DNA from 3 places in the Micromonospora sp. NPDC048907 genome. Region 1 is predicted to be linked to each of the others. Evidence: riboswitches for the same ligand, from Rfam matches in the RefSeq annotation. Region 1 holds a riboswitch; each other region holds the start of a gene.
The links. Region 1 has a riboswitch for cyclic di-AMP ahead of ACZ6PY_RS08425 (coiled-coil domain-containing protein). Riboswitches for the same ligand answer to the same signal wherever they lie in the genome.
Positions count from the first base shown of each region.

Region 1 (7,709 bases):
CTCGGGGCTGACCATCGACCGGCAGCACCCGAACACCCTGATGGTCGCCACCCAGGTCTCCTGGTGGCCGGACGCCATCTTCTGGCGCAGCACCGACGGCGGCGCCACCTGGACCCGGATCTGGGACTTCGCCAGCTATCCGAACCGCACCAAGAAGTACACGATGGACATCTCCGCGGTGCCCTGGCTGACCTTCGGCACCAACCCGTCCCCGCCGGAGGAGAGCCCGAAGCTGGGCTGGATGAACGAGTCGCTGGAGATCGACCCGTTCGACAGCAACCGGATGATGTACGGCACCGGCGCCACCGTCTACGGCACCACCGACCTGACGAAGTGGGACACCGGCGGCCAGGTCACCATCCGGCCGATGGCCAGGGGTCTGGAGGAGACGGCGGTGCTCGACCTGGTCAGCCCGCCCTCGGGCGCGCCGCTGGTCAGCGCGCTCGGTGACATCGGCGGCTTCCGCCACACCGACCTGGCCGCGGTGCCGCCGACGATGTTCACCCAGCCGATCTTCACGAGCACCACGAGCCTCGACTACGCCGAGACCAGGCCGGCGGTGCTGGTCCGGGCCGGCAACTTCACCGACGCGGACCGGCCCGGCGACAGCCACGTCGCGTTCTCCACCGACGGCGGGGCGAACTGGTTCCAGGGCGGCGAGCCGTCGGGGATCAACAGCGGCGGCACGGTGGCCGCCTCCGCCGACGGCAGCCAGTTCGTCTGGGCGCCGGGCGACGCCGGTCAGCCGGTGGTCCGGTCGGTCGGCTTCGGCACCTCGTGGGCCGCCGCCACCGGCATCCCGGCCAACGCGGTCGTCGAGTCCGACCGGGTCGACCCGAACAGGTTCTACGGCGTCAGCGGCGGGCGGTTCCACGTCAGCACCAACGGCGGCGCGAGCTTCACCGCCACCGCCGCGGTCGGCCTGCCCACGACGGGGGTCAAGGTCAAGGCGGTGCCCGGCCGTCAGGGTGACGTCTGGCTGGCCGGCGAGGGCGGGCTGTGGCACTCGACCGACTCCGGCGCGAGCTTCACGAAGCTGGCCGGGGTCACCTCGGCGGTCAACGTGGGCTTCGGGAAGGCCGCCCCGGGGCAGACCTATCCCGCGCTGTTCACGGTCGGCACCGTCGACGGCACCCACGGCGTCTACCGGTCGGACAACGCCGGCGCGACCTGGGTGCGGATCAACGACGACCAGCACCAGTACGGCAACGCGGGCGAGGCCCTCACCGGCGACCCGCGCGTCTACGGCCGGGTCTACCTGGGCACCAACGGCCGGGGCATCCTCGTGGCGGACCGGCTCGGCGCCACGCCGGGCCCGACGCCGACCACCCCCGGTCCCTCTCCGACCACCCCGGGCCCGTCCCCGACCACGCCGGGTCCGACGCCCACCTCCCCGAGCCCGTCGCCCAGCTCGCCCGGCCCGTCGCCGACCAGCGCCGGCTGCGCGGCGACCTACGCGGTGACGAACTCCTGGCCCGGGGGCTTCCAGGGCGAGGTCACGGTGCGCAACTCCGGCGCCGCCCCGATCGCCGGGTGGACCGTGGCCTGGACGTTCCCGGACGGCCAGACGATTACCCAGGTCTGGAACGGGTCGTACACGCAGACCGGGTCGGCGGTGACGCTGCGGGACGCCGGCTGGAACGGCAGCCTCGGCGTGGGTGGGGTCACCACGGCGGGCTTCACCGGCACGTACACCGGCGGCAACCGCGCGCCGGCGCTCTCCTGCACCGCCCGCTGACCGGACCGCGAACAGCGCGTGGCCGCCCCCGTCACCGGGGGCGGCCACCGTCGCGTCCGGAACTCAGCCGTCCAGGCCGGCGGGGGAGTTGGGGCGGTCGACGTCGACGAACTCGATCTCGTCGACGTCCCGCTCGCGGCTGCCGGCGGCCCGCGCGGCGGTGCCGGCGGCCCAGCCGATCGCCGCGCCGGCCAGCGCCGCGGCGATCAGCAGCGTCCAGGGCAGCGCCGGCCGGCGGCCGGCCAGCGCGTCGAAGGCGAGGGTGGCCCGGCGGCGGGCCTCCTCGGCGGCGGAGCCGACCAGGTCGGTGGCGTCGTCGGCGAGGCCGGAGGAGTTGCGGCGGGCCGACCGGGCGGCGTCCCGCACGCTGTCCCCGGCGGAGCCGGCGGCGGAGAGCAGGTGCTGCCACGCCTGGTCGGCGACCCGCTCGGTCTTGCTGCGGCGGTCCAGCAGGGTGGATCCGAACATGGTGTTACCTCCTCGGGGTGCCGAAGTCCGGCGGCCAGATCGGACTCCGGGTGTCATCCGGCGCGTGACGGTTCGCTCACCGGGGCCAGTGCCCGTACCGGAGCCGGCGCAAACCCACCGGGGCGGGCCGGGTCGCGCCCGATCGGCGCGGGACCGGACGAACCACGCGAACGCGCCGGGGGCGGGTGCCAGCCGGACGTGCGCCCGCCCGCTACCCTGGGTCGGCGGATCGGCCGGGGCCACCCCGGCCGATCGACCGGTTGGGACCCCGCGCCGCGGGGAAACAGGAGCCCGAAGGTCCGGATTGGGATGCCCAGGTGTGCCCAGTACGCGAATTGCTCATCCCGAGGGGTGGCGACCGAGGCCGTCGGAGGAATACTCTCGGTCGCGGCCCGCGTACTGATGAGGCGCCCGTACGGGCGAGTGGAGGTGCTCGCGTGAGCCTGTCGATCGTGAAGTCGGTGCTGCCGGGTGGTGTCGTCCAGATCGCCCCGCGAGGGGAGATCGACGTCGACACCGCGTACGAGGTGCGGGAAGCGATCGCCGAGGTGCTCGCCAAGGGCCGGCCCTCCCGGATCGAGCTCAACATGCGGCTCGTCACCTTCATCGACTCGGTCGGCATCAGCGCCATGGTCGCCGGCTTCCAGACCTGCGAGGTCAGCGGCGTCAAGCTGGTGGTCACCGAGCCGAGCCGGTTCGTGCACCGGCAGCTCTGGGTGACCGGCCTGCTCGGCCTCTTCGGCGCGCCCGAGCCCTGGTTCGCCGACAGCACCCCCCAGGTGCTCCCCGGCGCCTGATCGACCCACCCCTCCCTGACCGAGTCCCGCTCGCCGACCTGTCGCGGGCCGGGGACTTTCGACCCGTTGCCAGCCCGGCTCCGGTACGGGACGATCGTGCGGACCCACGACGGCGAGGGGGTGCCGCTTGCTCAGCAGCGACAGCTTCAGCTACACCGTGCAGGCCCGGTGCACGAGGGCCCACGCGGTGGCCCTGCTCGGTGACCTGAGCCGGCAGGGTGAGCTGCATCCGCTGATCGTCCGGGTCCGCCAACTGCCGGCCCGCCCCGGGGCGCTGGCCAGCTATGCGATCACCGACCGGCTGGCGCTGGGCCCGCTGCACTTCCCGGTCACCTACCAGGCGGACGTGCTGGTCGCCAACGAGGACGAGGTCGTGACCGTGGCCCGGCAGCAGCCGGCCACCACGGTGCGCAACCACACCCGGCTGCGCGACGAGCCCGACGGGGTGGTGCGCATCGACGTGGAGATCACCCTCTCCGCCCCGGCGCCGCTGTTCGGCTACGCCTTCCGGCAGGCCCGTGCGGCCCACCTCGGCCTGGCCAGCCGGCTCGGCGCCACCCTGGAGGGGCAGGCGTCCTGACCCGGTCGCCGGCTCAGCCGCGCCGCCCCGCGGACACCGGTCGCCGCACCGCGGGGCGGGCCGGCCGCAGCCGCCCCCACGGCTTGTAGGTGGACAGCACCGTCACGACGAGCAGCAGCGTGCTGGAGACGGTGGGCGGGATCACGAGGTCGACGCGCTGACGGGTGTCGGCCGCCCCGGCCAGCGCACCGAGGTGCCGGACCGTCGGGGTGAGCAGGAACAGCACGAGCACGACCACCACGGTGGTGACGGCGAACTTCACCAGCACCCAGCGCCAGCGCAGCAGCCCCCACGGGGTGAGCAGCGCGCTGGCGAGCCCGACCAGCCAGACGAGCACGCTGAGCGGGGCGAACAGCCAGGTGACCAGCAGCGCGGCGGCCGGGTAGACCACCTCGGGGTCGGCCCCGCGCAGCCCGGCCACGCCGAGGGCCAGCAGCACCAGGTCGGCGCCGAGCCATCCCAGCGAGGTGACCAGGTGCAGGGTGAGCAGGGCCTTGCGTCCGGCGGGCGAGAGTCGAGTCATGCCCTCGATGCTCGGCCCTGGCGGGCGTGGCGTCGTGGGCCGCGCGGCGACACCCGGCCTACGTCGTGGGGCGTAGGCCGGGCGCCGGCGGAGCGGCGATCAGTACACCGACAGGTGCACGTGGTTGGTGTGGTCGCTGGACGGGTCGCCGTTGCCCCCGCTGTACGACTTCCAGCCGCTGCTGGGCAGCCAGATCTGCTTGAACCAGATCACGTAGAGCACGGCGAGCGCGTCGGCGTTGCGGATGAAGTAGGCGGCCAGGTTGTTGCCGTAGGTCTTGTCGCCGCCGGTGGCCACGCCGCCGAAGCCGCTCTTCTGCGCGGCGAAGTCGCAGGCCCGCCCCTTCGGGTGCTCGCCGGATCCGCTGGGCCGGTGGCAGGAGACGTAGCGGGTGAAGCCCGCGGCCTTGGCCTGCTGGAGCGCGTGCAGCGTACGCGGGGTGATGCAGCCGTCGGCCGGGGTCGGGTCGTTGACGCTGCACGACTCCGGCGGCCAGGAGCCGTCGGCCCGGCGCGGGGCCGGCTTCGCGTTCGCCGTGGAGGTGCCCTGCACGCTGCCGCCGCCGCTGCTGGACGCCCGGTCGTTCGCCAGCTCCAGGGCGCGTTCGGCCTGCTGCTTGCGCTTGGCCATCACCGCGACCTGCTTGCGCTGCTCCTGGATCTCACCGGTGAGGGCGGTCTGCGTGCGGGTCGCCTCGTCCCGGCTGTCGAGGAGGTCGCGGAGCACCCGGTCCTCGTGGGCGGCCACCTGCTCCAGCGCCGCCGCGCGATCCATGAAGCCCTCCGGGCTGGTGCTGCCGAGCAGCGCCGCGGCCGTGCCCAGCCGCCCGGACCGGTACGCCACCCCGGCGATCTCGCCGACCTTGGCGTCGCGCACGGTCAGCTCGGCGTTGATCGTCTTGAGCTGGGCGGTGAGCTGCTGCTGCCGGGTCACCGAGCGGTTCAGCGCGGTGCGTGCGTCGAGCCAGCCCTTGCTGGCCGCGTCGAGCTGGGCGCGCAGGGCGGGGGTGCCGCCCTCGTCGTCGCCGGGCGCGGCGGCGAGCAGGCCGGTCGGGGAAGCTGCCGCACCCGCAGAGGCGGGGGAGACCGGCGCGGTCACGACGCCGAGGGCGAGCGTCGCGACGAGCAGGGCCGCCAACCGGGCGACCGTCCGTCGTACAGGTGCCACTGGGGGCATTCACGTGTCCTTCCGTCAACCGCCGACCGGGTTAGCTGACGGGTTCGGGACGGAAGATCCCTACCGCTGACGCGGATGCACCCCACGAACGTGGTTCCCCGGCTCGCCCGTGCGGGCGATTAGGCGCTGGCCACCGCGGGCGCCGGTGGGCGCCGCCCGGCGGGGGCCGCGGTCGAGCCTACCGGCGCTGTGCCGGGGCGGCTCCGCTGGTGGGAGCCGGTGTCCCGGACAAAACCGGCATAGATGCACAATAACCACTTGGATTTAAGATTGCCCTAATTACCACTCGACCGCGCCGCACGCGCCGGGAGACGCTCCGGGTTCGATCTGCAACGTGGCGTGATCGATGGAGAAGTCCTCGTGCAGGGCCGTACGGGCGGCCGTCAGTACCTCGCCGACCTCGGCGCCCGGCGTCATGGTCAGGTGCGCCGAGGCCACCTCCATGCCCGAGGTGAGCGTCCAGACGTGCAGGTCGTGCACCTCGGCGACGCCGGGCACCGCGGCCAGCCGGTCGTGCACGGCGGTCACCTGGAGGTGCTCCGGGGCGGCCTGCACCAGGATCCGGACCGCGGCCCGGCCGAGCCGCCAGGTGCGCGGCAGGATGAACAGCCCGATCGCCACGGCGACCAGCGGGTCGGCCCACCACCAGTCGGTGACCGCGATGACCAGGGCGGCGCCGATCACGCCGAGCGAGCCGAGCAGGTCGCCCAGCACCTCCAGGTACGCCCCGCGCAGGTTGATGCTCTCCTCGGCGCCGGCCCGCAGCAGCGCGAACGCGCCGATGTTGGCGAGCAGGCCGAGCACCGCCACGGCGAGCATCGGCCCGGCGAGCACCTCCGGCGGCTCGTCGAACCGGCGTACCGCCTCGACCAGGACGTAGACCGCCACGGCGCCGAGCAGCACCGCGTTGGCCAGCGCGGCCAGGACCTCCAGCCGGTAGAGCCCGAAGGTGCGCTGCGGGTCGGTGTCGGCGTGCCGCGTGGCGGTGATCGCGGCGAGCGCCATGCCGATACCGAGGACGTCGGTGAACATGTGCCCGGCGTCGGAGAGCAGGGCCAGCGAGCCGGTGGCGAAGGCGGCCACCGCCTCGACCACCATCAGGGCGGTGAGCAGCGCGAAGGCGCCCCAGAGCCGACCACGGTGACGCTGCGCCGCGTTGGCCACCGCGCCGCTGTGGTCATGACCTGCGCCCACGCCCACACCCTCTCGTCCGCCGCCCCGGCCGGGCTCAATCTATGCTCACATCGCTATGTGTGCAAGTGAACGCCGGACGGGGCGCCGTCGTCAGCCGACCGGGTCGAGCGTGGTGAGCCGCTGGGTGGCCCGGGAGAGCGCCACGTACAGGGTGCGGACGCCCGACCCCGGATCGGCCCGGATCTCGCTCGGGGCCACCAGCACCACCCCGTCGTACTCCATGCCCTTGGCCTGGAGGCTGGTCACCACCTGGAGCCGGCCGCCCAGGTCGCCCAGCCACCCGGCCACCTCGTCCCGGCGCGGCACCGGCGTGATCACGCCCACCGTGCCCTCGACCTCCGCCAGCAGCGCGCGCGCCGCCGCCGCGGTGGCGGCCGGCAGGTCGGCGGCGGGCACCGTCCGCTCGACGGGGGCCACCCCGGTGGAACGGACCGCGGTGGGCAACGCCAGATCCGGGTGTACGCGGTGGATCTCCGCGGCCGCCACCGCGAAGATCTCCGCCGAGTTGCGGTAGTTGGTGGTCAGCTCGTACCGGTGGCGGCGGCGCCGGCCCAGCGCCTGGTCCCGGGCCCGGGCCAGCTCCTGCGGGTCGCCGGTCCAGGCGGTCTGCGCCGGGTCGCCCACCACCGTCCAGGAGGCCAGCCGGCCGCGCCGGCCGACCATCCGCCACTGCATCGGCGAGACGTCCTGCGACTCGTCGACGACCACGTGGGCGTAGTCGCGGTAGTCCTCTGGGCGCTCCCGCGCGGCGGCCCGGGCGGCGCGCTGTCGGTCGGCGGCCGTGCTCAGCTCGCGGACGCCGCCGGCCAGCTGGAACGGGTCCCGCTTCGGCCTCGCCCGCTGCACCGGCCGGCCGAGCAACGCGTCCAGCTCGTCCAGCAGCGCCACGTCGGCGATCGTCAGCCCCTCGCCGTCCAGGCTCCGGTACGCCTCGGTCAGCAGCCGGATCTCGGCCCCGGACAGGACGCCCCCGGCGTACCGGCGCAGCCGCTCCGGGCGGGCCAGCCAGCCCAGCACGTGGCGCGGGTGCAACCGTGGCCACCAGGCCTTGAGGAACTCCCGGAACTCCGGCCGCTCGATGATCTCGTCCTCGAACGCGGGCTGCTCGGGCAGCCGGCCGATCCGCAGGCGGCGGGCCTGCGCCCACAGCGCGGCCAGGACCGCGTCGAAGGCCGCCCGGCGCACCTCGTTGCGGCGCGCGCCGCGCGACAGCGTCCGGTCCCGGACGGCGTC
Region 1 is NZ_JBVJHI010000002.1:717,410-725,118, reverse strand. It holds gene ACZ6PY_RS08450 (cellulose binding domain-containing protein) at 1-1,738, shown strand, start outside; gene ACZ6PY_RS08445 (hypothetical protein) at 1,802-2,206, opposite strand; gene ACZ6PY_RS08440 (STAS domain-containing protein) at 2,644-3,003, shown strand; gene ACZ6PY_RS08435 (SRPBCC family protein) at 3,131-3,583, shown strand; gene ACZ6PY_RS08430 (hypothetical protein) at 3,597-4,106, opposite strand; gene ACZ6PY_RS08425 (coiled-coil domain-containing protein) at 4,206-5,282, opposite strand; cyclic di-AMP (ydaO/yuaA leader) riboswitch at 5,288-5,418, opposite strand; gene ACZ6PY_RS08420 (cation diffusion facilitator family transporter) at 5,562-6,476, opposite strand; gene ACZ6PY_RS08415 (HelD family protein) at 6,567-7,709, opposite strand, start outside.

Region 2 (7,709 bases), on a different contig from region 1:
CTCGGTGACCCCCACCTCGTCGGCCACGTCCCGCAGCCGGGCGGTGGGGTTACGGGCGATGGCCAGGAGCACGTGCCCGTGGTTGGTGAGGAAAGTCCAGTTCCGGCCGCTGCCTTTCTCACCTGGTGTCGTCGCCATGATGGTCATGGTATGGCTCCCGGATGTCCCGGTCCTGTCGAGGCGGCTGCCGGGGCCGCCGTCAAGATCGCGCCGACGTATGAAATCCGTATCACGTAAATCTTGACGTACCTTGGACTGCGTGTGACCGTGGGTGCCGAGGCCGCCTCCGTCGCCGGCCGGCTGACCAGGGCGTTTTCGCGCGAGGACGAGGTGAGGATCAGTGTCGCCGACCACTCCCGAGCAGGCGCTCGCCGAGCTCTACGCCGGTAACCACCGGTTCGTCACCGGCGCCCCGCGCCATCCCAACCAGGACGCCGGACACCGGGCGGCCGTCGCCGACGGCCAGCACCCGTTCGCCGTGATCGTCGGCTGCTCCGACTCGCGGCTCGCCGCCGAGATCATCTTCGACCGGGGCCTCGGTGATCTCTTCGTGGTCCGCACCGCCGGCCACACCGCCGGCCCCGAGGTGCTCGGCAGCGTGGAATACGCGGTGACCGTGCTGGGCACCCCGCTCGTGGTGGTGCTAGGCCACGACTCGTGCGGCGCGGTCCAGGCCGCCCGCGATTCGGTCCGCACCGGCACGTCGCCGTCCGGGCACCTCGGCGCGGTGGTGGACGCCGTCGCGCCCAGCCTGCTCCGGGCCGGCCGGGAGGGCGTCGAGGACCTCGACGGGATCGTCGACATCCACATCGCCCAGACCGTGGAGACGATGCTCGCCCGGTCTGTCGTCCTCGCGGACGCGGTTGCCGCCGGGCGGTGCACGGTGGTCGGCCTGTCGTACCGGCTCAGCGCCGGCGAGGTGCGCACCGTGGCACAGGCCCCGACCGGCGCGCCCGCCATCCCGGTGCCCGCCCCGGCCGCGCCCGCGGACCCGGCGCTCGCCACCTGACGGCCGTCAGGAGACGTCGAAGGGGCCGGCCCGCGCGTCGCGGGCCGGCCCCTTTCGGCGTACGTCGTCAGAGCAGCGACATGTGCACGTGGTCGGTGTGGTCGGAGGGCCCGCTGTAGGACTTCCAGCCGGTGGCCGGGAACCAGATCTGCCGGTTCCAGATCACGTAGTAGATGCCCAGCCGGTCCGCGTTGCGGATGAGGAAGGCGGCGACGTTGTTGCCGTACATCCGCTGGTCCTTCGTGCGCCACGAGGAGAAGCCGCTCTTCTGCAACGACCAGTCGCAGGCCCGGCCCTTCGGGTGCTCGAACGGCCCGCCGTTGCGGTGGCAGCCCACGAAGCGGTTGAAGCCGGCCCGCTTGACCTCCTTGTACGCGTGCAGCGTGCGCGGGGTGACGCAGCCCGAGGTGGTCGGGTCGTTCTCGCTGCACGACTCCGGCTTCCAGTCGCCGTCCGAGGTGCGGCCCGGGCCGACGCGGGCCACCGGCGAGGTGGCCGAGACCAGGCCGCCGGTGAAGCCGATCCCGCCGACCAGCTTCAGCGCCTTCTCCGTCTCGGCCTTCTCGCGGGCCATCGCGTTCTTCTGCTTCTCCTGCTCGCGGACCTCGATGTCGAGCGCGATCTTGGCCTGCTCGGCGCGGGTCTTCGCGGCGTTGATGGCGGCGAGCTTCTGCGAGTTCAGCAGGTTCAGCTCGTCGAGGGCGGCCGCCCGCCGGACGAACGAGTCGGGCGTGTTGCTCTCCATCAGCATGGCCATGGCGCCCATCCGGCCGGTGCGGTAGGACTGCGCCGCGATCTGGGCCACCTGCGGGCTCAGCGCGTCGAGCTCGCTCTGCGCCGCCTTGACCTCGAGGGCGAGCTGGAGCTGACGCTTGCGCGACGTGTCGAGCTTCGCCTTGGCCTGGAGGTACGCCCGGTTGGCGGCGTCGATGGCCTCGGTGATGAGGGGGTCGTCCTCCTCCTCGGAGTGCCCCGAGGGGGTGGGGGTGCTCGGAGCGGCCGTCGCCGGGGTCGGCCCCGCCAGCACGGTGATCGCGGCCAGCACGGCCACCACGGGGGTCAGCCAGCGGCGCAGGGGTGCCGTCACAGTGTTCCCTTCCGTCGGCCGCCGACCGGGTTAGCTGACGGGTTCGGGACGGAAGTGGCCCCTACCGCTCGCGCGGATTCACCCCATGTACCTGGTTCCCCGGCTCGCCCGCGGGCGATTGGGCGGCGGCACCGCTGGCGCCGGTGCGCGCCTTCGGCGGTGACCGGCAGCGAGGTTACCCGAGAGTCCTCCCGGTGTTCTACGTCCGGAAGCCGACCAATAGCGAGAATTCGTCCTCGCCCTGCGTGACCAGGATCGCGTTTGAGATCCGCCGTCACGCTGCGGAGTGTCACCATGCGGCCTGCGTGCTCCCGGTGCCGCCCGGGGAGATCCGCCGGGCCGGTCAGCCCCGCTTCATGAGGCGGCCGACGGCGGCCATCATCTCGGTGGCCATCTCGTCGGCGCGGCCCTCGGCGGCGCCCTCGTGCATGCAGTGCCGGGCGTGCCCGTCGAGCAGGCCGAGGCCGACCTTGTCGAGCGCGGCCTGGATGGCGGAGATCTGCGTCAGCACGTCGATGCAGTAACGGTCGTCCTCGACCATCTTCTCGATGCCGCGAACCTGGCCCTCGATGCGGCGGAGCCGCGCGAGGAGCTGGTCCTTGCTGGCGGTGTAGCCCCGGGTCGGGGTCGTCGGTGCGGTCATGACGCCAAGGATAGCGTACCCCTCGGGGGTATGGTACGGTCGTCTCGTGGCCGATACCCCCACCGGGTAACGGTAACGGGAGCGGCGGAAAGGGAGGATGCGCGATGGTCACCACCACGTACCAGGTGCAGGGCATGACCTGCGGGCACTGCGTCAACTCGGTGAGCGCCGAGGTGAGCGCGCTGCCGGGCGTCACCGACGTCCAGGTCGACCTGGCCTCCGGCCGGGTCACCGTCACCAGCCGGAGCCCGCTGGACACGGACACCGTCCGCGCCGCCGTCGACGAGGCCGGTTACGACCTCGTCGGGGCGTGACGGTTCCGCGGACCCGAAGGAACCGAGGTGCCCCGATGAACACGGCGACGAAGCTGAGCGGCTTCGCCCTCGGGCTCGCGGCGGTGTTCGGCACGGCGTACGGGGTCGGCCACCTGGCCGGCCCCGTCACCCCGGCCGCCGAGACCCGCCACGACGCCACCGACGCCGGACACGACTCCGGCGCGTCCGACCACGGCGACGGAGGCCACGCGGCCATCGCCACCGCCCACCTGCCCGGCGGGCTGCTCGTCTCCGACCGCGGCTACACGCTCCAGCCGGTGACCGCCCCCGCGAGCGAGTTCGCCTTCCGGATCACCGGCCCGGACGGCCGGCCCGTCACCCGCTACGACGTGGCCCACGACAAGCGCATGCACCTGATCGTGGCCCGCCGCGACCTCTCCGGATTCCGGCACGTCCACCCCGAGCTGGCCGCCGACGGTACCTGGCGGGTCGCCTCGCCGCTCGCCGGACCCGGCGTCTGGCGGGCGTTCGCCGACTTCACCCCGACCGGCGGCGAGCCGCTCACCCTCGGGGTCGACGTCACCGTCCCCGGCGCGCTGGAGCACCGGCCGCTGCCCGCGCCGGTGACCCGCACCACGGTCGACGGCTACACGGTCACCCTCACCGGCGCCCCGCAGCCCGGACGGACCAGCCGGCTCACCCTGACCGTCAGCCGTGACGGCCGGCCCGTCACCGACCTTCAGCCCTACCTCGGGGCGTACGGGCACCTGGTGGCGCTGCGCCAGGGCGACCTGGCGTACCTGCACGTGCACCCGGAGGGCGCGCCCGGCGACGGGCGGACCCCGGCCGGGCCGGCGGTCACCTTCGCCGCCGAGGTGCCCTCGTCCGGCGCGTACCGTCTCTACCTGGACTTCCGGCACGGCGACGCGGTGCACACCGCCGAGTTCACCGTGCTGGCCGGGGACCAGGCCACGCCGGCGCCCGCCGCGCCGGCCCCCACGACCGCACCGACTCCGGACGCCGGCCACGGCACCCCGGGGCACGGGCACAACTGACCGGAGGTGACGCGATGACATCCGCGAAGTCCCTGCCGGTCGCGCCGCACCTGATCGAACTCGCGATCGGCGGCATGACCTGCGCCTCCTGCGCCGCCCGGATCGAGAAGAAGCTCAACCGGATGGACGGCGTGGAGGCCACGGTCAACTACGCCACCGAGAAGGCCACCGTCCGGTACGCCGACGAGGTCAGCCCGGCCGAGCTGATCGCCACCGTGGAGAAGACCGGCTACACGGCCGTCGTCCCGCCGCCGCCCGCGCAGGTCGCCGCCGGGGCGCCGGCCGAGCCGGTGGACGAGCTGCGCGGGCTGCGTACCCGGTTGTGGGTGTCGGCCGTGCTGACCGTGCCGGTGATCGTGCTGGCCATGGTGCCGGCCTGGCAGTTCGACTACTGGCAGTGGCTGTCGCTGACCCTGGCCGCCCCGGTCGTGGTCTACGGCGGGCTGCCGTTCCACCGCGCCGCCTGGATCAACCTGCGGCACGGCGCGGCGACCATGGACACGCTGGTCTCGCTCGGCACCCTCGCCGCGTTCGGCTGGTCGCTCTGGGCCCTCTTCCTCGGCGACGCCGGGATGCCCGGCATGACCCACGCGTTCCGTTTCGACATCACCCGCACCGACGGGGCGGGCAACATCTACCTGGAGGCGGCCGCCGGGGTGACGGTGTTCATCCTGGCCGGCAGGTACTTCGAGGCGCGCTCGAAGCGGACCGCCGGCGCCGCCCTGCGCGCCCTGCTCGAGCTGGGCGCCAAGGACGTCGCGGTGCTGCGCGGCGGGCAGGAGACCCGGATCCCGGCGGAGCAGCTCGTGGTCGGCGACCGGTTCGTGGTCCGCCCCGGTGAGAAGGTCGCCACGGACGGCGTGGTCGAGGAGGGCACCTCGGCCGTCGACGCCAGCATGCTCACCGGCGAGTCCGTGCCGGTCGAGGTCGCGCCGGGCGACACCGTGGTCGGCGCCACCGTCAACGCCGGCGGCCGGCTGGTCGTCCGCGCCACCCGGGTGGGCGGCGACACCCAGCTCGCGCAGATGGCGAGGCTGGTGGAGCAGGCGCAGACCGGCAAGGCGGCCGTGCAGCGGCTCGCCGACCGCATCTCCGGTGTGTTCGTGCCGATCGTGATCGCCTTGGCCGCCGGCACGCTGGGCTGGTGGCTGGGCACCGGGGGCGGCGCCACCGCCGCGTTCACCGCCGCGGTGGCGGTGCTGATCATCGCCTGCCCGTGCGCGCTGGGGCTCGCCACGCCGACCGCGCTGCTGGTCGGCACCGGGCGGGGCGCCCAGCTCGGCATCCTGATCAAGGGCCCGGAGGTGCTGGAGTCCACCCGCCAGGTCGACACCGTGGTGCTGGACAAGACCGGCACCGTCACCACCGGGAAGATGACGCTTGTCGACGTGCTGCCCGCCGGGGGCGAGGACGCCGCCGAACTGCTCCGGCTCGCGGGCGCGCTGGAGGGGGGCTCCGAGCACCCGATCGCCCGCGCCGTGGCCGACGGCGCCGCCGAGGCGGGGCCGCTGCCCGCCGTGACCGGCTTCGCCAACGCCGAGGGCCTCGGCGTGACCGGCACGGTCGACGGCCGGGAGGTGGTGGTCGGGCGGCTCCGGCTGCTGCGCGAGCGCGGTCTCGACGTACCCGAGGAGGTCGTGCGGGCGGTGACCGGCGCGGAGGCCGCCGGCCGGACGGCGGTCCTGGCCGGCTGGGACGGGCGGGCGCGCGGCGTCCTCGCCGTGGCGGACGTGGTGAAGCCGACCAGCCGGGCGGCCGTCGCCCGGCTGCGCGAGCTGGGGCTCACCCCGGTGCTGCTCACCGGCGACAACGCCACCGTGGCGAAGGCGGTGGCCGCCGAGGTCGGCATCGACGAGGTGATCGCCGAGGTGCTGCCGGCCGACAAGGTGGCGGTGGTCGAGCGGCTCCAGGGCGAGGGGCGGACCGTGGCCATGGTCGGCGACGGGATCAACGACGCCGCCGCGCTCGCCCGGGCCGACCTGGGGCTGGCCATGGGCACCGGCACCGACGTGGCCATCGAGGCGTCCGACCTGACCCTGGTGCGGGGCGACCTGACGGCCGCCGTCGACGCCATCCGGCTCTCCCGGCGCACCCTCGCGATCATCAGGGGCAACCTGTTCTGGGCCTTCGCCTACAACGTGGCCGCCCTGCCGCTGGCTGCCGCGGGCCTGCTCAACCCGATGATCGCCGGCGCCGCGATGGCCTTCTCGTCGGTCTTCGTGGTGGCGAACAGCCTCCGGCTGCGGCGCTTCCGCCCGGTCGGCTGAGGGCCGGGGATTCGGACGGTGGGCGCCGGGGTACTCCACTGACGTCAGGGAAACCGCTGAGTGGAGGTTCTTATGGGCATCGACGACAAGATCGACAACGCGACCGAGAACACCGCCGGCAAGGTCAAGGAGGGCGTCGGCCGGGTCACGGACGACGAGCGCCTCGAGGCCGAGGGCCGCAACGACCAGGCGGCCGCCAACCTCAAGCAGGCCGGCGAGAAGATCAAGGACGCCTTCAAGAGCTGAGCAATCCGTCCTCGTGGGCCGGGCCGGCAACCGCCGGCCGGGCCCACGACGGCTTTCTGCTCCACATCGGACAGTCCACAGTCGCTCACCGGGGGTCACCCCGGTTGGCGCGAACTGCGTAGCATGCGGGGGGACCTCGACCCCGGAGGAGCTACGCCCATGGCCCAACCCGTCGATCCATCCGGCCTCGGCCGCGTGCTGTCCGAGACCATGTCCGCGCTGGGGCGGTTCACCGCCGGCGCCGACGGCGAGACGCCCCCGCCGCCCGAGGGCGTCGGCGAGGCGGCCGACGGCCTGGTCCGGGTGACCGCCGGTCCGCCCGGGCGGATCACCGCGTTGACCCTCGACCCCCGGGCGATGCGGCTGCCGAGCGAGTCCCTGGCCGAGGAGATCGCCGCGGCGGTCAACGCCGCGCTCGCCGACCTCCAGGAGAAGGCGACCGCGGCCGTCCCCGGCCAGGTCGACCTGGGCTCCCTCGGCGAGCAACTGCGCCGGATCCAGGAGGACGCCGGCCGGCAGCTCACCACCTTCACCGACGCGCTGGTCCAGGCCCAGGACCGGCTGTCCGGCCAGGGCGGCCGCTGATGGCGATCGAGGTCGACCCGGACGGGCTGGATGGCTCCGGGCGCGCGCTGGGCGACGTGGCCACCCGCTTCAGCGAGGCCCTGACGGCGTTCCAGGCTGAGCTGGCCGCCTTCGGCCGGCCCTGGGGCTCCGACGACATCGGTTCGCTGATCGGTGCCGCCCACGACGAGGTCTCCGCGTTCGCCTTCGAGTGCTTCGACACCGCGCTCCAGGAGATCGCCGCCGCCGGCACCGACCTCACCGGCATGGCCGCCCGCTACGCCGAGATCGAAGCCTCCATCACGCAGGGCTTCGACGGGCTGCGACAGGCGCTGGGAGGCTGACGGTGGGTCTGGAACTGCCCGGCGAGCTGCGCTCGCTGCTCGGCATCCTCGGCTACACCTGGCCCGAGGCGGACGAGGTCAAGCTCTTCGAGATGGGCAACGCCTGGATCGGCTTCTCCGGCACCCTGGCCGGCGTCGTGGCCGAGGCGAACACGGGGGCCACCGCCGTCTGGTCCAACCACACGGGCCAGGACATCACGGCCTTCCAGTCCTGGTGGA
Region 2 is NZ_JBVJHI010000001.1:544,764-552,472, forward strand. It holds gene ACZ6PY_RS02725 (helix-turn-helix transcriptional regulator) at 1-147, opposite strand, end outside; gene ACZ6PY_RS02730 (carbonic anhydrase) at 341-1,009, shown strand; gene ACZ6PY_RS02735 (coiled-coil domain-containing protein) at 1,077-2,096, opposite strand; cyclic di-AMP (ydaO/yuaA leader) riboswitch at 2,101-2,231, opposite strand; gene ACZ6PY_RS02740 (metal-sensitive transcriptional regulator) at 2,440-2,739, opposite strand; gene ACZ6PY_RS02745 (heavy-metal-associated domain-containing protein) at 2,844-3,053, shown strand; gene ACZ6PY_RS02750 (hypothetical protein) at 3,089-4,069, shown strand; gene ACZ6PY_RS02755 (heavy metal translocating P-type ATPase) at 4,084-6,336, shown strand; gene ACZ6PY_RS02760 (CsbD family protein) at 6,409-6,582, shown strand; gene ACZ6PY_RS02765 (YbaB/EbfC family nucleoid-associated protein) at 6,742-7,167, shown strand; gene ACZ6PY_RS02770 (hypothetical protein) at 7,167-7,490, shown strand; gene ACZ6PY_RS02775 (WXG100-like domain-containing protein) at 7,493-7,709, shown strand, end outside.
Region 2: another riboswitch for cyclic di-AMP. It lies ahead of ACZ6PY_RS02735 (coiled-coil domain-containing protein); the one in region 1 lies ahead of ACZ6PY_RS08425 (coiled-coil domain-containing protein).

Region 3 (6,997 bases), on a different contig from region 1:
CGTGCCTTCCCTAATGTGGGGCACCGACCGCTGTGGGTCGTCTGCCTCGATCTTCCCTCTCGCGAGGCGCCCGGCGGTCGGTTGCAAAGGAGTCCGTGCCGGTGGCAACCATGCCCCCTGAACGTCACGCCCCGAGCCAGTCGCCCGGCCGCCCCGCCGGGTTCCACCGGGTGGTACGCCGTCTCCTCACCGTGGTCGCCGCCGTCGCGGTCGGCGCCGGGATGCTGGCGGCCCCGGCGCACGCGGCGCCGTCGGTGGACGAGATCGACGCGCAGATCGACAAGCAGTGGGAGAAGCTCGAACCCACGATCGAGCAGTACAACAAGGTCCGCTCGCAGCTCAAGGTCAACAAGAAGAAGTCCGCGGACCTGCAGAAGAAGATGGTGCCGCTGGAGCTGGAGTCGGCGCTCGCCATGAACAAGGTCGGCGACATCGCCGCCCGCTACTACATCCAGGGCCCCTCCCAGGAGATGGGCGCCCTGCTGGTCAACAGCAGGCCGGGCACCCTCGCCGAGCAGCTCGTCATCCTGGACCGGCTCGCCGACGACCAGCGCAAGCAGATCGCCGGTGTGCTCGCCGTCCGGGACAAGTACAACGCGCAGAAGCAGAAGCTGGACGCGCTGATCGCCACCGAGCTCAAGCAGGAGAAGGAGCTGGCGACCAAGAAGAAGCAGATCGACTCCGAGATCAAGCGGTTGACGGCCATGCTGCCGGTGACCTCGATCCGGCCGGCCGGCTGCCCGAAGATCGACGGCGTGGTCAGCAGCGCCGCGCGCACCGCGATCCGGACGGCGTGCGCGCAGGTCGGCGACCCGTACGTGTGGGGAGCCACCGGCCCGAACTCGTTCGACTGCTCCGGCCTCACCCAGTACGCCTACAAGGCGGCGGGCATCTCGCTCACCCACTTCACGGGTGCCCAGTGGAACGAGGGCCGCAAGGTGTCCCGCTCCGAGGCCAGACCGGGTGACCTCGTCTTCTTCGGCAGCGACCTGCACCACGTCGGGCTCTATCTCGGCAACGGGGTGATGGTGCACGCGCCACGGACCGGCAAGCCGGTCCAGGTGTCGAGCATCAGCACACAGCCGCTCGCCGGCTTCGTCCGGGTCACCTGACCCGTTCCCGAGCGACGAGAAGGCCCCCGGTCCAACCTGGACCGGGGGCCTTCGCCGTCGAGCGCCGCCGCTGCTACCTCGGCGCGCCGATCGGGGACGGCAGGATCAGCACGTCGTCGAGGTTCGCGTACATGATCCGGTGGCCGAACTGGATCTGCACGTACCTGGTGTCGCCGCGGACCACCGTCCGGTCGTCCGGCGCCGAACCGTCGAACGACACCGCCCGGTAGTACTCGCTCTGCAGGACACCGCCGAGCGCGTACCGCTGGCCGGCCGAGAACGTGTACTGGAGCGGGGAGACGCCCTGGAACGGGATGGTGGCCGGGTAGGCCTCCTTCTCCGGGTAGGCGCGGCCGTACACCGGGATGGTGGTCTTCCCGGGCTTGGGCGTCACCACGAAGCCCGTCGACCACTTGGCGGCGGGCGCCGAGCGCGGGTTGAGGAACCAGGCCTTCTGGCCGAGGTACCAGATCGCCGTCCAGTCACCCTGCACGTCGGCCACGGCGTACGTCTGGCCGGCCGAGGCGCGGGCGCCGTGGTCGGAGATGTACATGGTGTCCGGCGTGCCGTCCGGGCGCAGCCCGAGGTCGTTGACCAGCGGGGCGGTCGCGCTCGGCGCGGTGTGCAGGACCACCGCGGACGAGCCGCGCAGCGGGCACGGCGCGGCCGGCGGGGCGGGGTTCGGGACGCCCGGCGGCTGCTGGTTGCAGCCGACGAAGGCGGGCTGGTTGGTGGCGAAGTCCGGGTCGATGGTGACCAGGCCGGTGTGCGCGTTGCCGAGGGACCGGAAGGGCGCCTTCATGAGGTCGAAGTAGTGCGACCAGTCCCAGTAGGGGCCCGGGTCCCAGTGCATGCCGCGCACGGTCGAGGCGGTGGTGCCGGGGACGTTGTCGTGGCCGATGATGTGCTGCCGGTCCAGCGGGATCTGGAACTTCAGCGCCAGGTGCCGGACCAGCTTGGCCGAGGCCCGGTACATCGCCTCGGTGTACCAGGTGCCGTGCCCGGCGAAGCCCTCGTGCTCCAGGCCGATGGACTTGGCGTTGACGTACCAGTTGCCGGCGTGCCAGCCGACGTCCTTGGCCTTGATGTGCTGGGCCACGTAGCCGTCCACCGAGCGCAGCGTGTAGTGCCAGCCCAGGTAGGTCGGGTCCTTCACCAGGTCCACGCTCGGGCCGAAGTAGCCCTCGGTGTCGTGGATGACGATGTATTCGATCTTCTGCTGGGCCGGCCGGTTGCCGAGGTCGTGGTTGCCGTAGTCGCCGGAGCCCGGGCCGTACTGCTCGTAGGGGGCCGGGATCCACTCGCAGGCGAGCCGGACCGGGCACTCCAGGCCGTCCGGCCGCTCGGCCCGGCGCAGGCCGAGCCGGTGCAGCCCGGACTGGTCGGGCTTCACCGCGGTGGCGGCCAGGGTCACCCGCTGGCCGTCGTCGGTGGTCCGGGTCGCGCCCAGGCCGAGCTGGTCGTAGACCTCGTCGGCGAAGGCCGCCGCCGCGTCCTCGGTGTCCGCGCCGGAGTAGCGGGCCACCGCGCCGTACCAGGCCGCCGGGTCGGTGCCGGCGCCGACCGGCGAGCCCAACTGCTTCTGGTACGAGGCGAGCAGCGCCGCCCCGCCCCGGATGTTGGCGGCCGCGTCCGTGCGCAGCGTCTCCTCGGCGAGGCCGGTGAGCGCCGCGGCGGCGTCGAGCGTCTGCAGGGACGCCTGCGGCAGCACGTCCTCCGCCGGTGCGGCCGAGGGGGCCGGGTTGAGGGTGAGCGGCCGCGAGTCGTCGCCCCGCGGGTCCTCGTCCTCGCTGACGTGGCCGCTGGCCGGCGTCGCGAGGACGTGCTGGGCGTCGGTGAGGTGCATCGGGCCGTAGCCGCCGCTGGTGCTCGGCTGGCCGGGGTGGGTGTCCCAGCGCGACTCCAGGTACGAGACGCCGAGCAGGACGCTCTGCGGCACGCCGTACTCCGCCGCGGCGGCGGCATACTGATCCTGGCGGTCGGTGGCGGGTTGGGCGGTGAGCGGTTGGGCGGCCACCGGGCCGGTCGCCACGAGTGCGGTGGCAGCGGCGACGGCTGCTGCCAGCAGCATCCGTCTGCCCGACGGCGGGGGTGAGAGGTGCATCGAACCTCCAGACAGGGATGGGGGTCACTGCGTCCCCACCCTCACCCCGCGCGCGGTCCGGGTCAATACCTTTCCGATGGGTAATCTCCGCTGAAAGAATCTTTCGGGTACGGAGTGTCACGGCGTCTCGGGTTGCGGAACGATAACGGTGCTCTCTACTCTGGTCAATCGTCGGCCGCGAGCTTCACCGTCCAACCCGGGTGGTGACGGTCCGACACCGCCGAGTCGCCTCCGGGCGAGCCGGGGACCCAGGTAACTGGGGTGAATCCGCAGCCACTGCGGTAGGGCGCCTCCCTTCCCGCCCGAACCCGTCAGCTAACCCGGTAGGCGGCCAGGAAGAAGGAGTACGGAAGCCCGGTGGCACACCATGCCCCGCGGCCACCGTCGGTCCGGTCGGTCGACCGGTCGACGGCTGCGCCGCGTTCCCGCTGGTCCCGTTGCACCACCGCCCTCGCCGCCCTGGTCGGCACCGCCGTCGTCCTGACCGGCGGCGCCACGGCGGCACACGCCGAACCGTCGGTCACCGAGATCGAGCGCCAGATCGACCAGGACTGGAACAAGCTCGAACCGGTCATCGAACAGGTCAACGCCACGCGCGAGCAGCTCGCCGCCAAGCGGAAGCAGGCCGCCGCGCTGGGCAGGCAGATCGCCCCGCTCCAGGCCCGGGTGGACGCCGCCCTCGGTCAGGTGGGCGGGCTCGCCGCCGACGCCTACAAGGGCGACAACAACCTCTCCACCGTCAACGCACTGCTCGGCAGCCGGTCGCCGAGCGAGCTGGTCGACGGCCTCGCGCTGCTCGACCGGTTCGCGAACCGCCAGCAGGAGCAGGTGCGGACCGTCGCCGAGCTGCGCGACCAGCTGGCCGCCAAGAAGCAGCCGCTGGACGAGATGATCACTGAGCTGGCGCGCACCGAGGCCCAGCTCGCGGCCAAGAAGAAGCAGATCGACGCCGAGATCGTCAAGCTGCAGAAGCTGCGCCTCAAGGTCTACGGCAACGGCGGCGGCGGTCCGCTGCGCCCGGCGCCCTGCCCCGCCGGTTACCCCGGTGGCCCGGCCGGCGTCGCGGTCAAGTTCGCCTGCGCCCAGATCGGCAAGATCTACGTCTGGGGCGCCGCCGGCCCGGACCACTACGACTGCTCGGGCCTCACCATGGCGGCCTGGGCCAAGGCCGGCGTCTCGCTGCCGCACAACGCCCGGCAGCAGCACGACGTGACCAGGCGGGTGAGCCGGAGCGAACTGCGCGCCGGTGACCTCGTCTTCTACTACAGCGACCTGCACCACGTCGGGATGTACGTGGGCGACGGCTGGGTGGTGCACGCCTCCCAGTCCGGCAAGCCGATCACGATGAAGCGCGTCGACGACGGCCAGATCAACAGCTACGGCCGCCCGGGCTGACCGGTCCGCAGGGGCTCCCGCGCCGCGGGGGCCCCTGCGCCGTTCCGGCGTGCCGGTCGGTCAGCGGGTCGGCCAGGTGCGCCAGCTCTGCCAGGAGCGGCTCGGGGTCGGGCCGCGCTGGCCCTGGTAGCGCGAGCCGTACACCGCCGAGCCGTACGGGTGCTCGGCCGGCGAGGACAGCCGGAAGATGCAGAGCTGGCCGATCTTCATGCCCGGCCAGAGCGTGATCGGCAGGTTCGCCACGTTGGACAGCTCCAGCGTGACGTGACCGGAGAAGCCCGGGTCGATGAAGCCGGCGGTCGAGTGGGTGAGCAGGCCGAGCCGGCCCAGCGAGCTCTTGCCCTCCAGCCGCCCGGCGAGCTGGTCGCCCAGCGAGATCACTTCCAGCGTGGAGGCGAGCACGAACTCCCCCGGGTGCAGCACGAACGGCTGGCCCTCGGGCACCTCCACCATCGAGGTGAGGTCGTCCTGCTGCACGGACGGGTCGATGTGCGTGTAGAGGTGGTTGTTGAAGACCCGGAACAAGCGGTCCAGACGTACGTCGATGCTGGACGGCTGCACCAGCGTGGGCTCGAAGGGCTCCAGCGCGAGCGTGCCCGCCTTGATCTCGGAGACCAGGTCGCGGTCGGAGAGCAGCATCGGAACACCATAGCGACCGGTACGGGTGACCTGCATGTCGGACTACATCTTCGTACACCTGTTCGATAGAATGTCCGCATGGCTTCCTGGTCCGAATTCGCCGCCGACGAGCCCCGACTCGCCGACGAGATCCGCCTCCTGTTGCAGCAGTACGGGCCGGGTTTCGGCTACCTCGCCACGGTCCGCGCCGACGGCGGCCCGCGCGTGCACCCGGTCTCCCCGGTCATCACCGACGACGGGCTCTGGTGCTTCGTCATCGACTCGCCCAAGCGTCGCGACCTCGAACGCGACGGCCGCTACGCGCTGCACTCCTTCCCGCCGGAGGAGAGCGACGACGAGGCCTACGTGGCCGGCCGGGCCATCCCGGTGACCGACCCGGCGACCGTCGCCCGGGTGGCCCGGATCGGCCGGGCCGCGCCGCAGGGCGACTGGCGCCTGTTCGAGTTCACCGTCGACGTGGCGATGCTGACCCGGCGCGACCAGGTGGCCAGCCCCGGCACCGGCCGGCCCGAGGTGCGCGTCTGGCTCGATCCGGGGGCCAGCGCCCCGGCCCGGCGTGACCCGCTCGCCCCGGAGGGCCGGCGCGGCCGGCACGGCTTCGACACCCGCCGCACGGCGGCCTGACTCCGCACCCGTCGGGATCCGGCCCCAACAAAGCCGGCGCCGGCCCCGTCCGAGGACGGGACCGGCGCCGGCGTGTGGTGCGCGGCGGTCAGGCCGCGCGGTACGCGTTCCAGGCGGTCAGCATGCGGCTCGCCTGACCAGCGGTGAACTGGTACATGCACGAGTCGTAGGTGTAGTCCATGAAGTTGGTGATCGGGTCCTTGCCGGCGGTGGTGCAGGTGTCGCGGCCGGTCGGGCACTCGTAGGCCGGCGAGGCCTCGGCCGGGGTGTCGGAGACGCTGTCACCCGAGCCGGAGCACCCACCCTGGAAGGTGTGGTAGAGGTTCAGCCAGTGGCCGATCTCGTGGGTGCCGGTGTCGCCCTGGTTGTAGTTGGTCGCGGTGCCGCCCGGCAGCGACTCGCTCAGCACGACCACGCCGTCCATGCTGTTGAGCTTGCGCTGCGGGAAGGTGGCCCAGCCGAGCAGGTCGTCGCTCAGCTCGCCCAGGTAGATGTTGAGCGTGTTCTTGCCGCCCTCGCGCAGCGAGGTCTTCATCGAGCGCTCGGCGGAGGAGCCCTCGACGATCGGGTACCAGGCGGCGTTGGTGACGTGGTGCACCTTGGTCAGCTGGAAGCTGAAGGCGGTGGCGGCGCCACCGGTGCCACCGCTGTACGCCGTGTTCAACACGGCGATCTGCTGGGTCACCATCGAGTCCGGAATGTTGCCGCCGGCCCGGGTGCTGTCCCGCTGGATGACGTGGACGACGACGGGGATGGTCACCGCGGCCAGCGGGGCGGCTCCGGCACCGGCGCGGAAGTTCGCCCGCTCACGCAGCGCCGCCGTGAGGTCGGCGTCGCGCTCGCGGACCTGCTTGGCGGTCAGCGCGTTCGGGTCCAGCTTGGCGTGTCCGCCCTTCTTGACCCGGGCGTCGGAGTGGACGTCGGCCGGCTCGGCGCAGGAGCCGGACGGGGCGGCCGAGAAGGCCGAAGCTGCGGGGACGACGCCTACGGCGGCGGTGCTGAGCAGCAGCGCGAGGGTCGTCGACGCGACGCCGGCGGTACGCCGGGTCAGCAGGTTGGGACGAAGTCCCATGGGCCCACCTCTTTCTGCGGGCGCGACAGGGGGTATGTCACGCCCGGTCGG
Region 3 is NZ_JBVJHI010000001.1:81,953-88,949, forward strand. It holds gene ACZ6PY_RS00420 (C40 family peptidase) at 102-1,112, shown strand; gene ACZ6PY_RS00425 (N-acetylmuramoyl-L-alanine amidase) at 1,186-3,183, opposite strand; cyclic di-AMP (ydaO/yuaA leader) riboswitch at 3,425-3,560, shown strand; gene ACZ6PY_RS00430 (C40 family peptidase) at 3,574-4,611, shown strand; gene dcd (dCTP deaminase) at 4,672-5,250, opposite strand; gene ACZ6PY_RS00440 (pyridoxamine 5'-phosphate oxidase family protein) at 5,329-5,874, shown strand; gene ACZ6PY_RS00445 (zinc metalloprotease) at 5,963-6,946, opposite strand.
Region 3: another riboswitch for cyclic di-AMP. It lies ahead of ACZ6PY_RS00430 (C40 family peptidase); the one in region 1 lies ahead of ACZ6PY_RS08425 (coiled-coil domain-containing protein).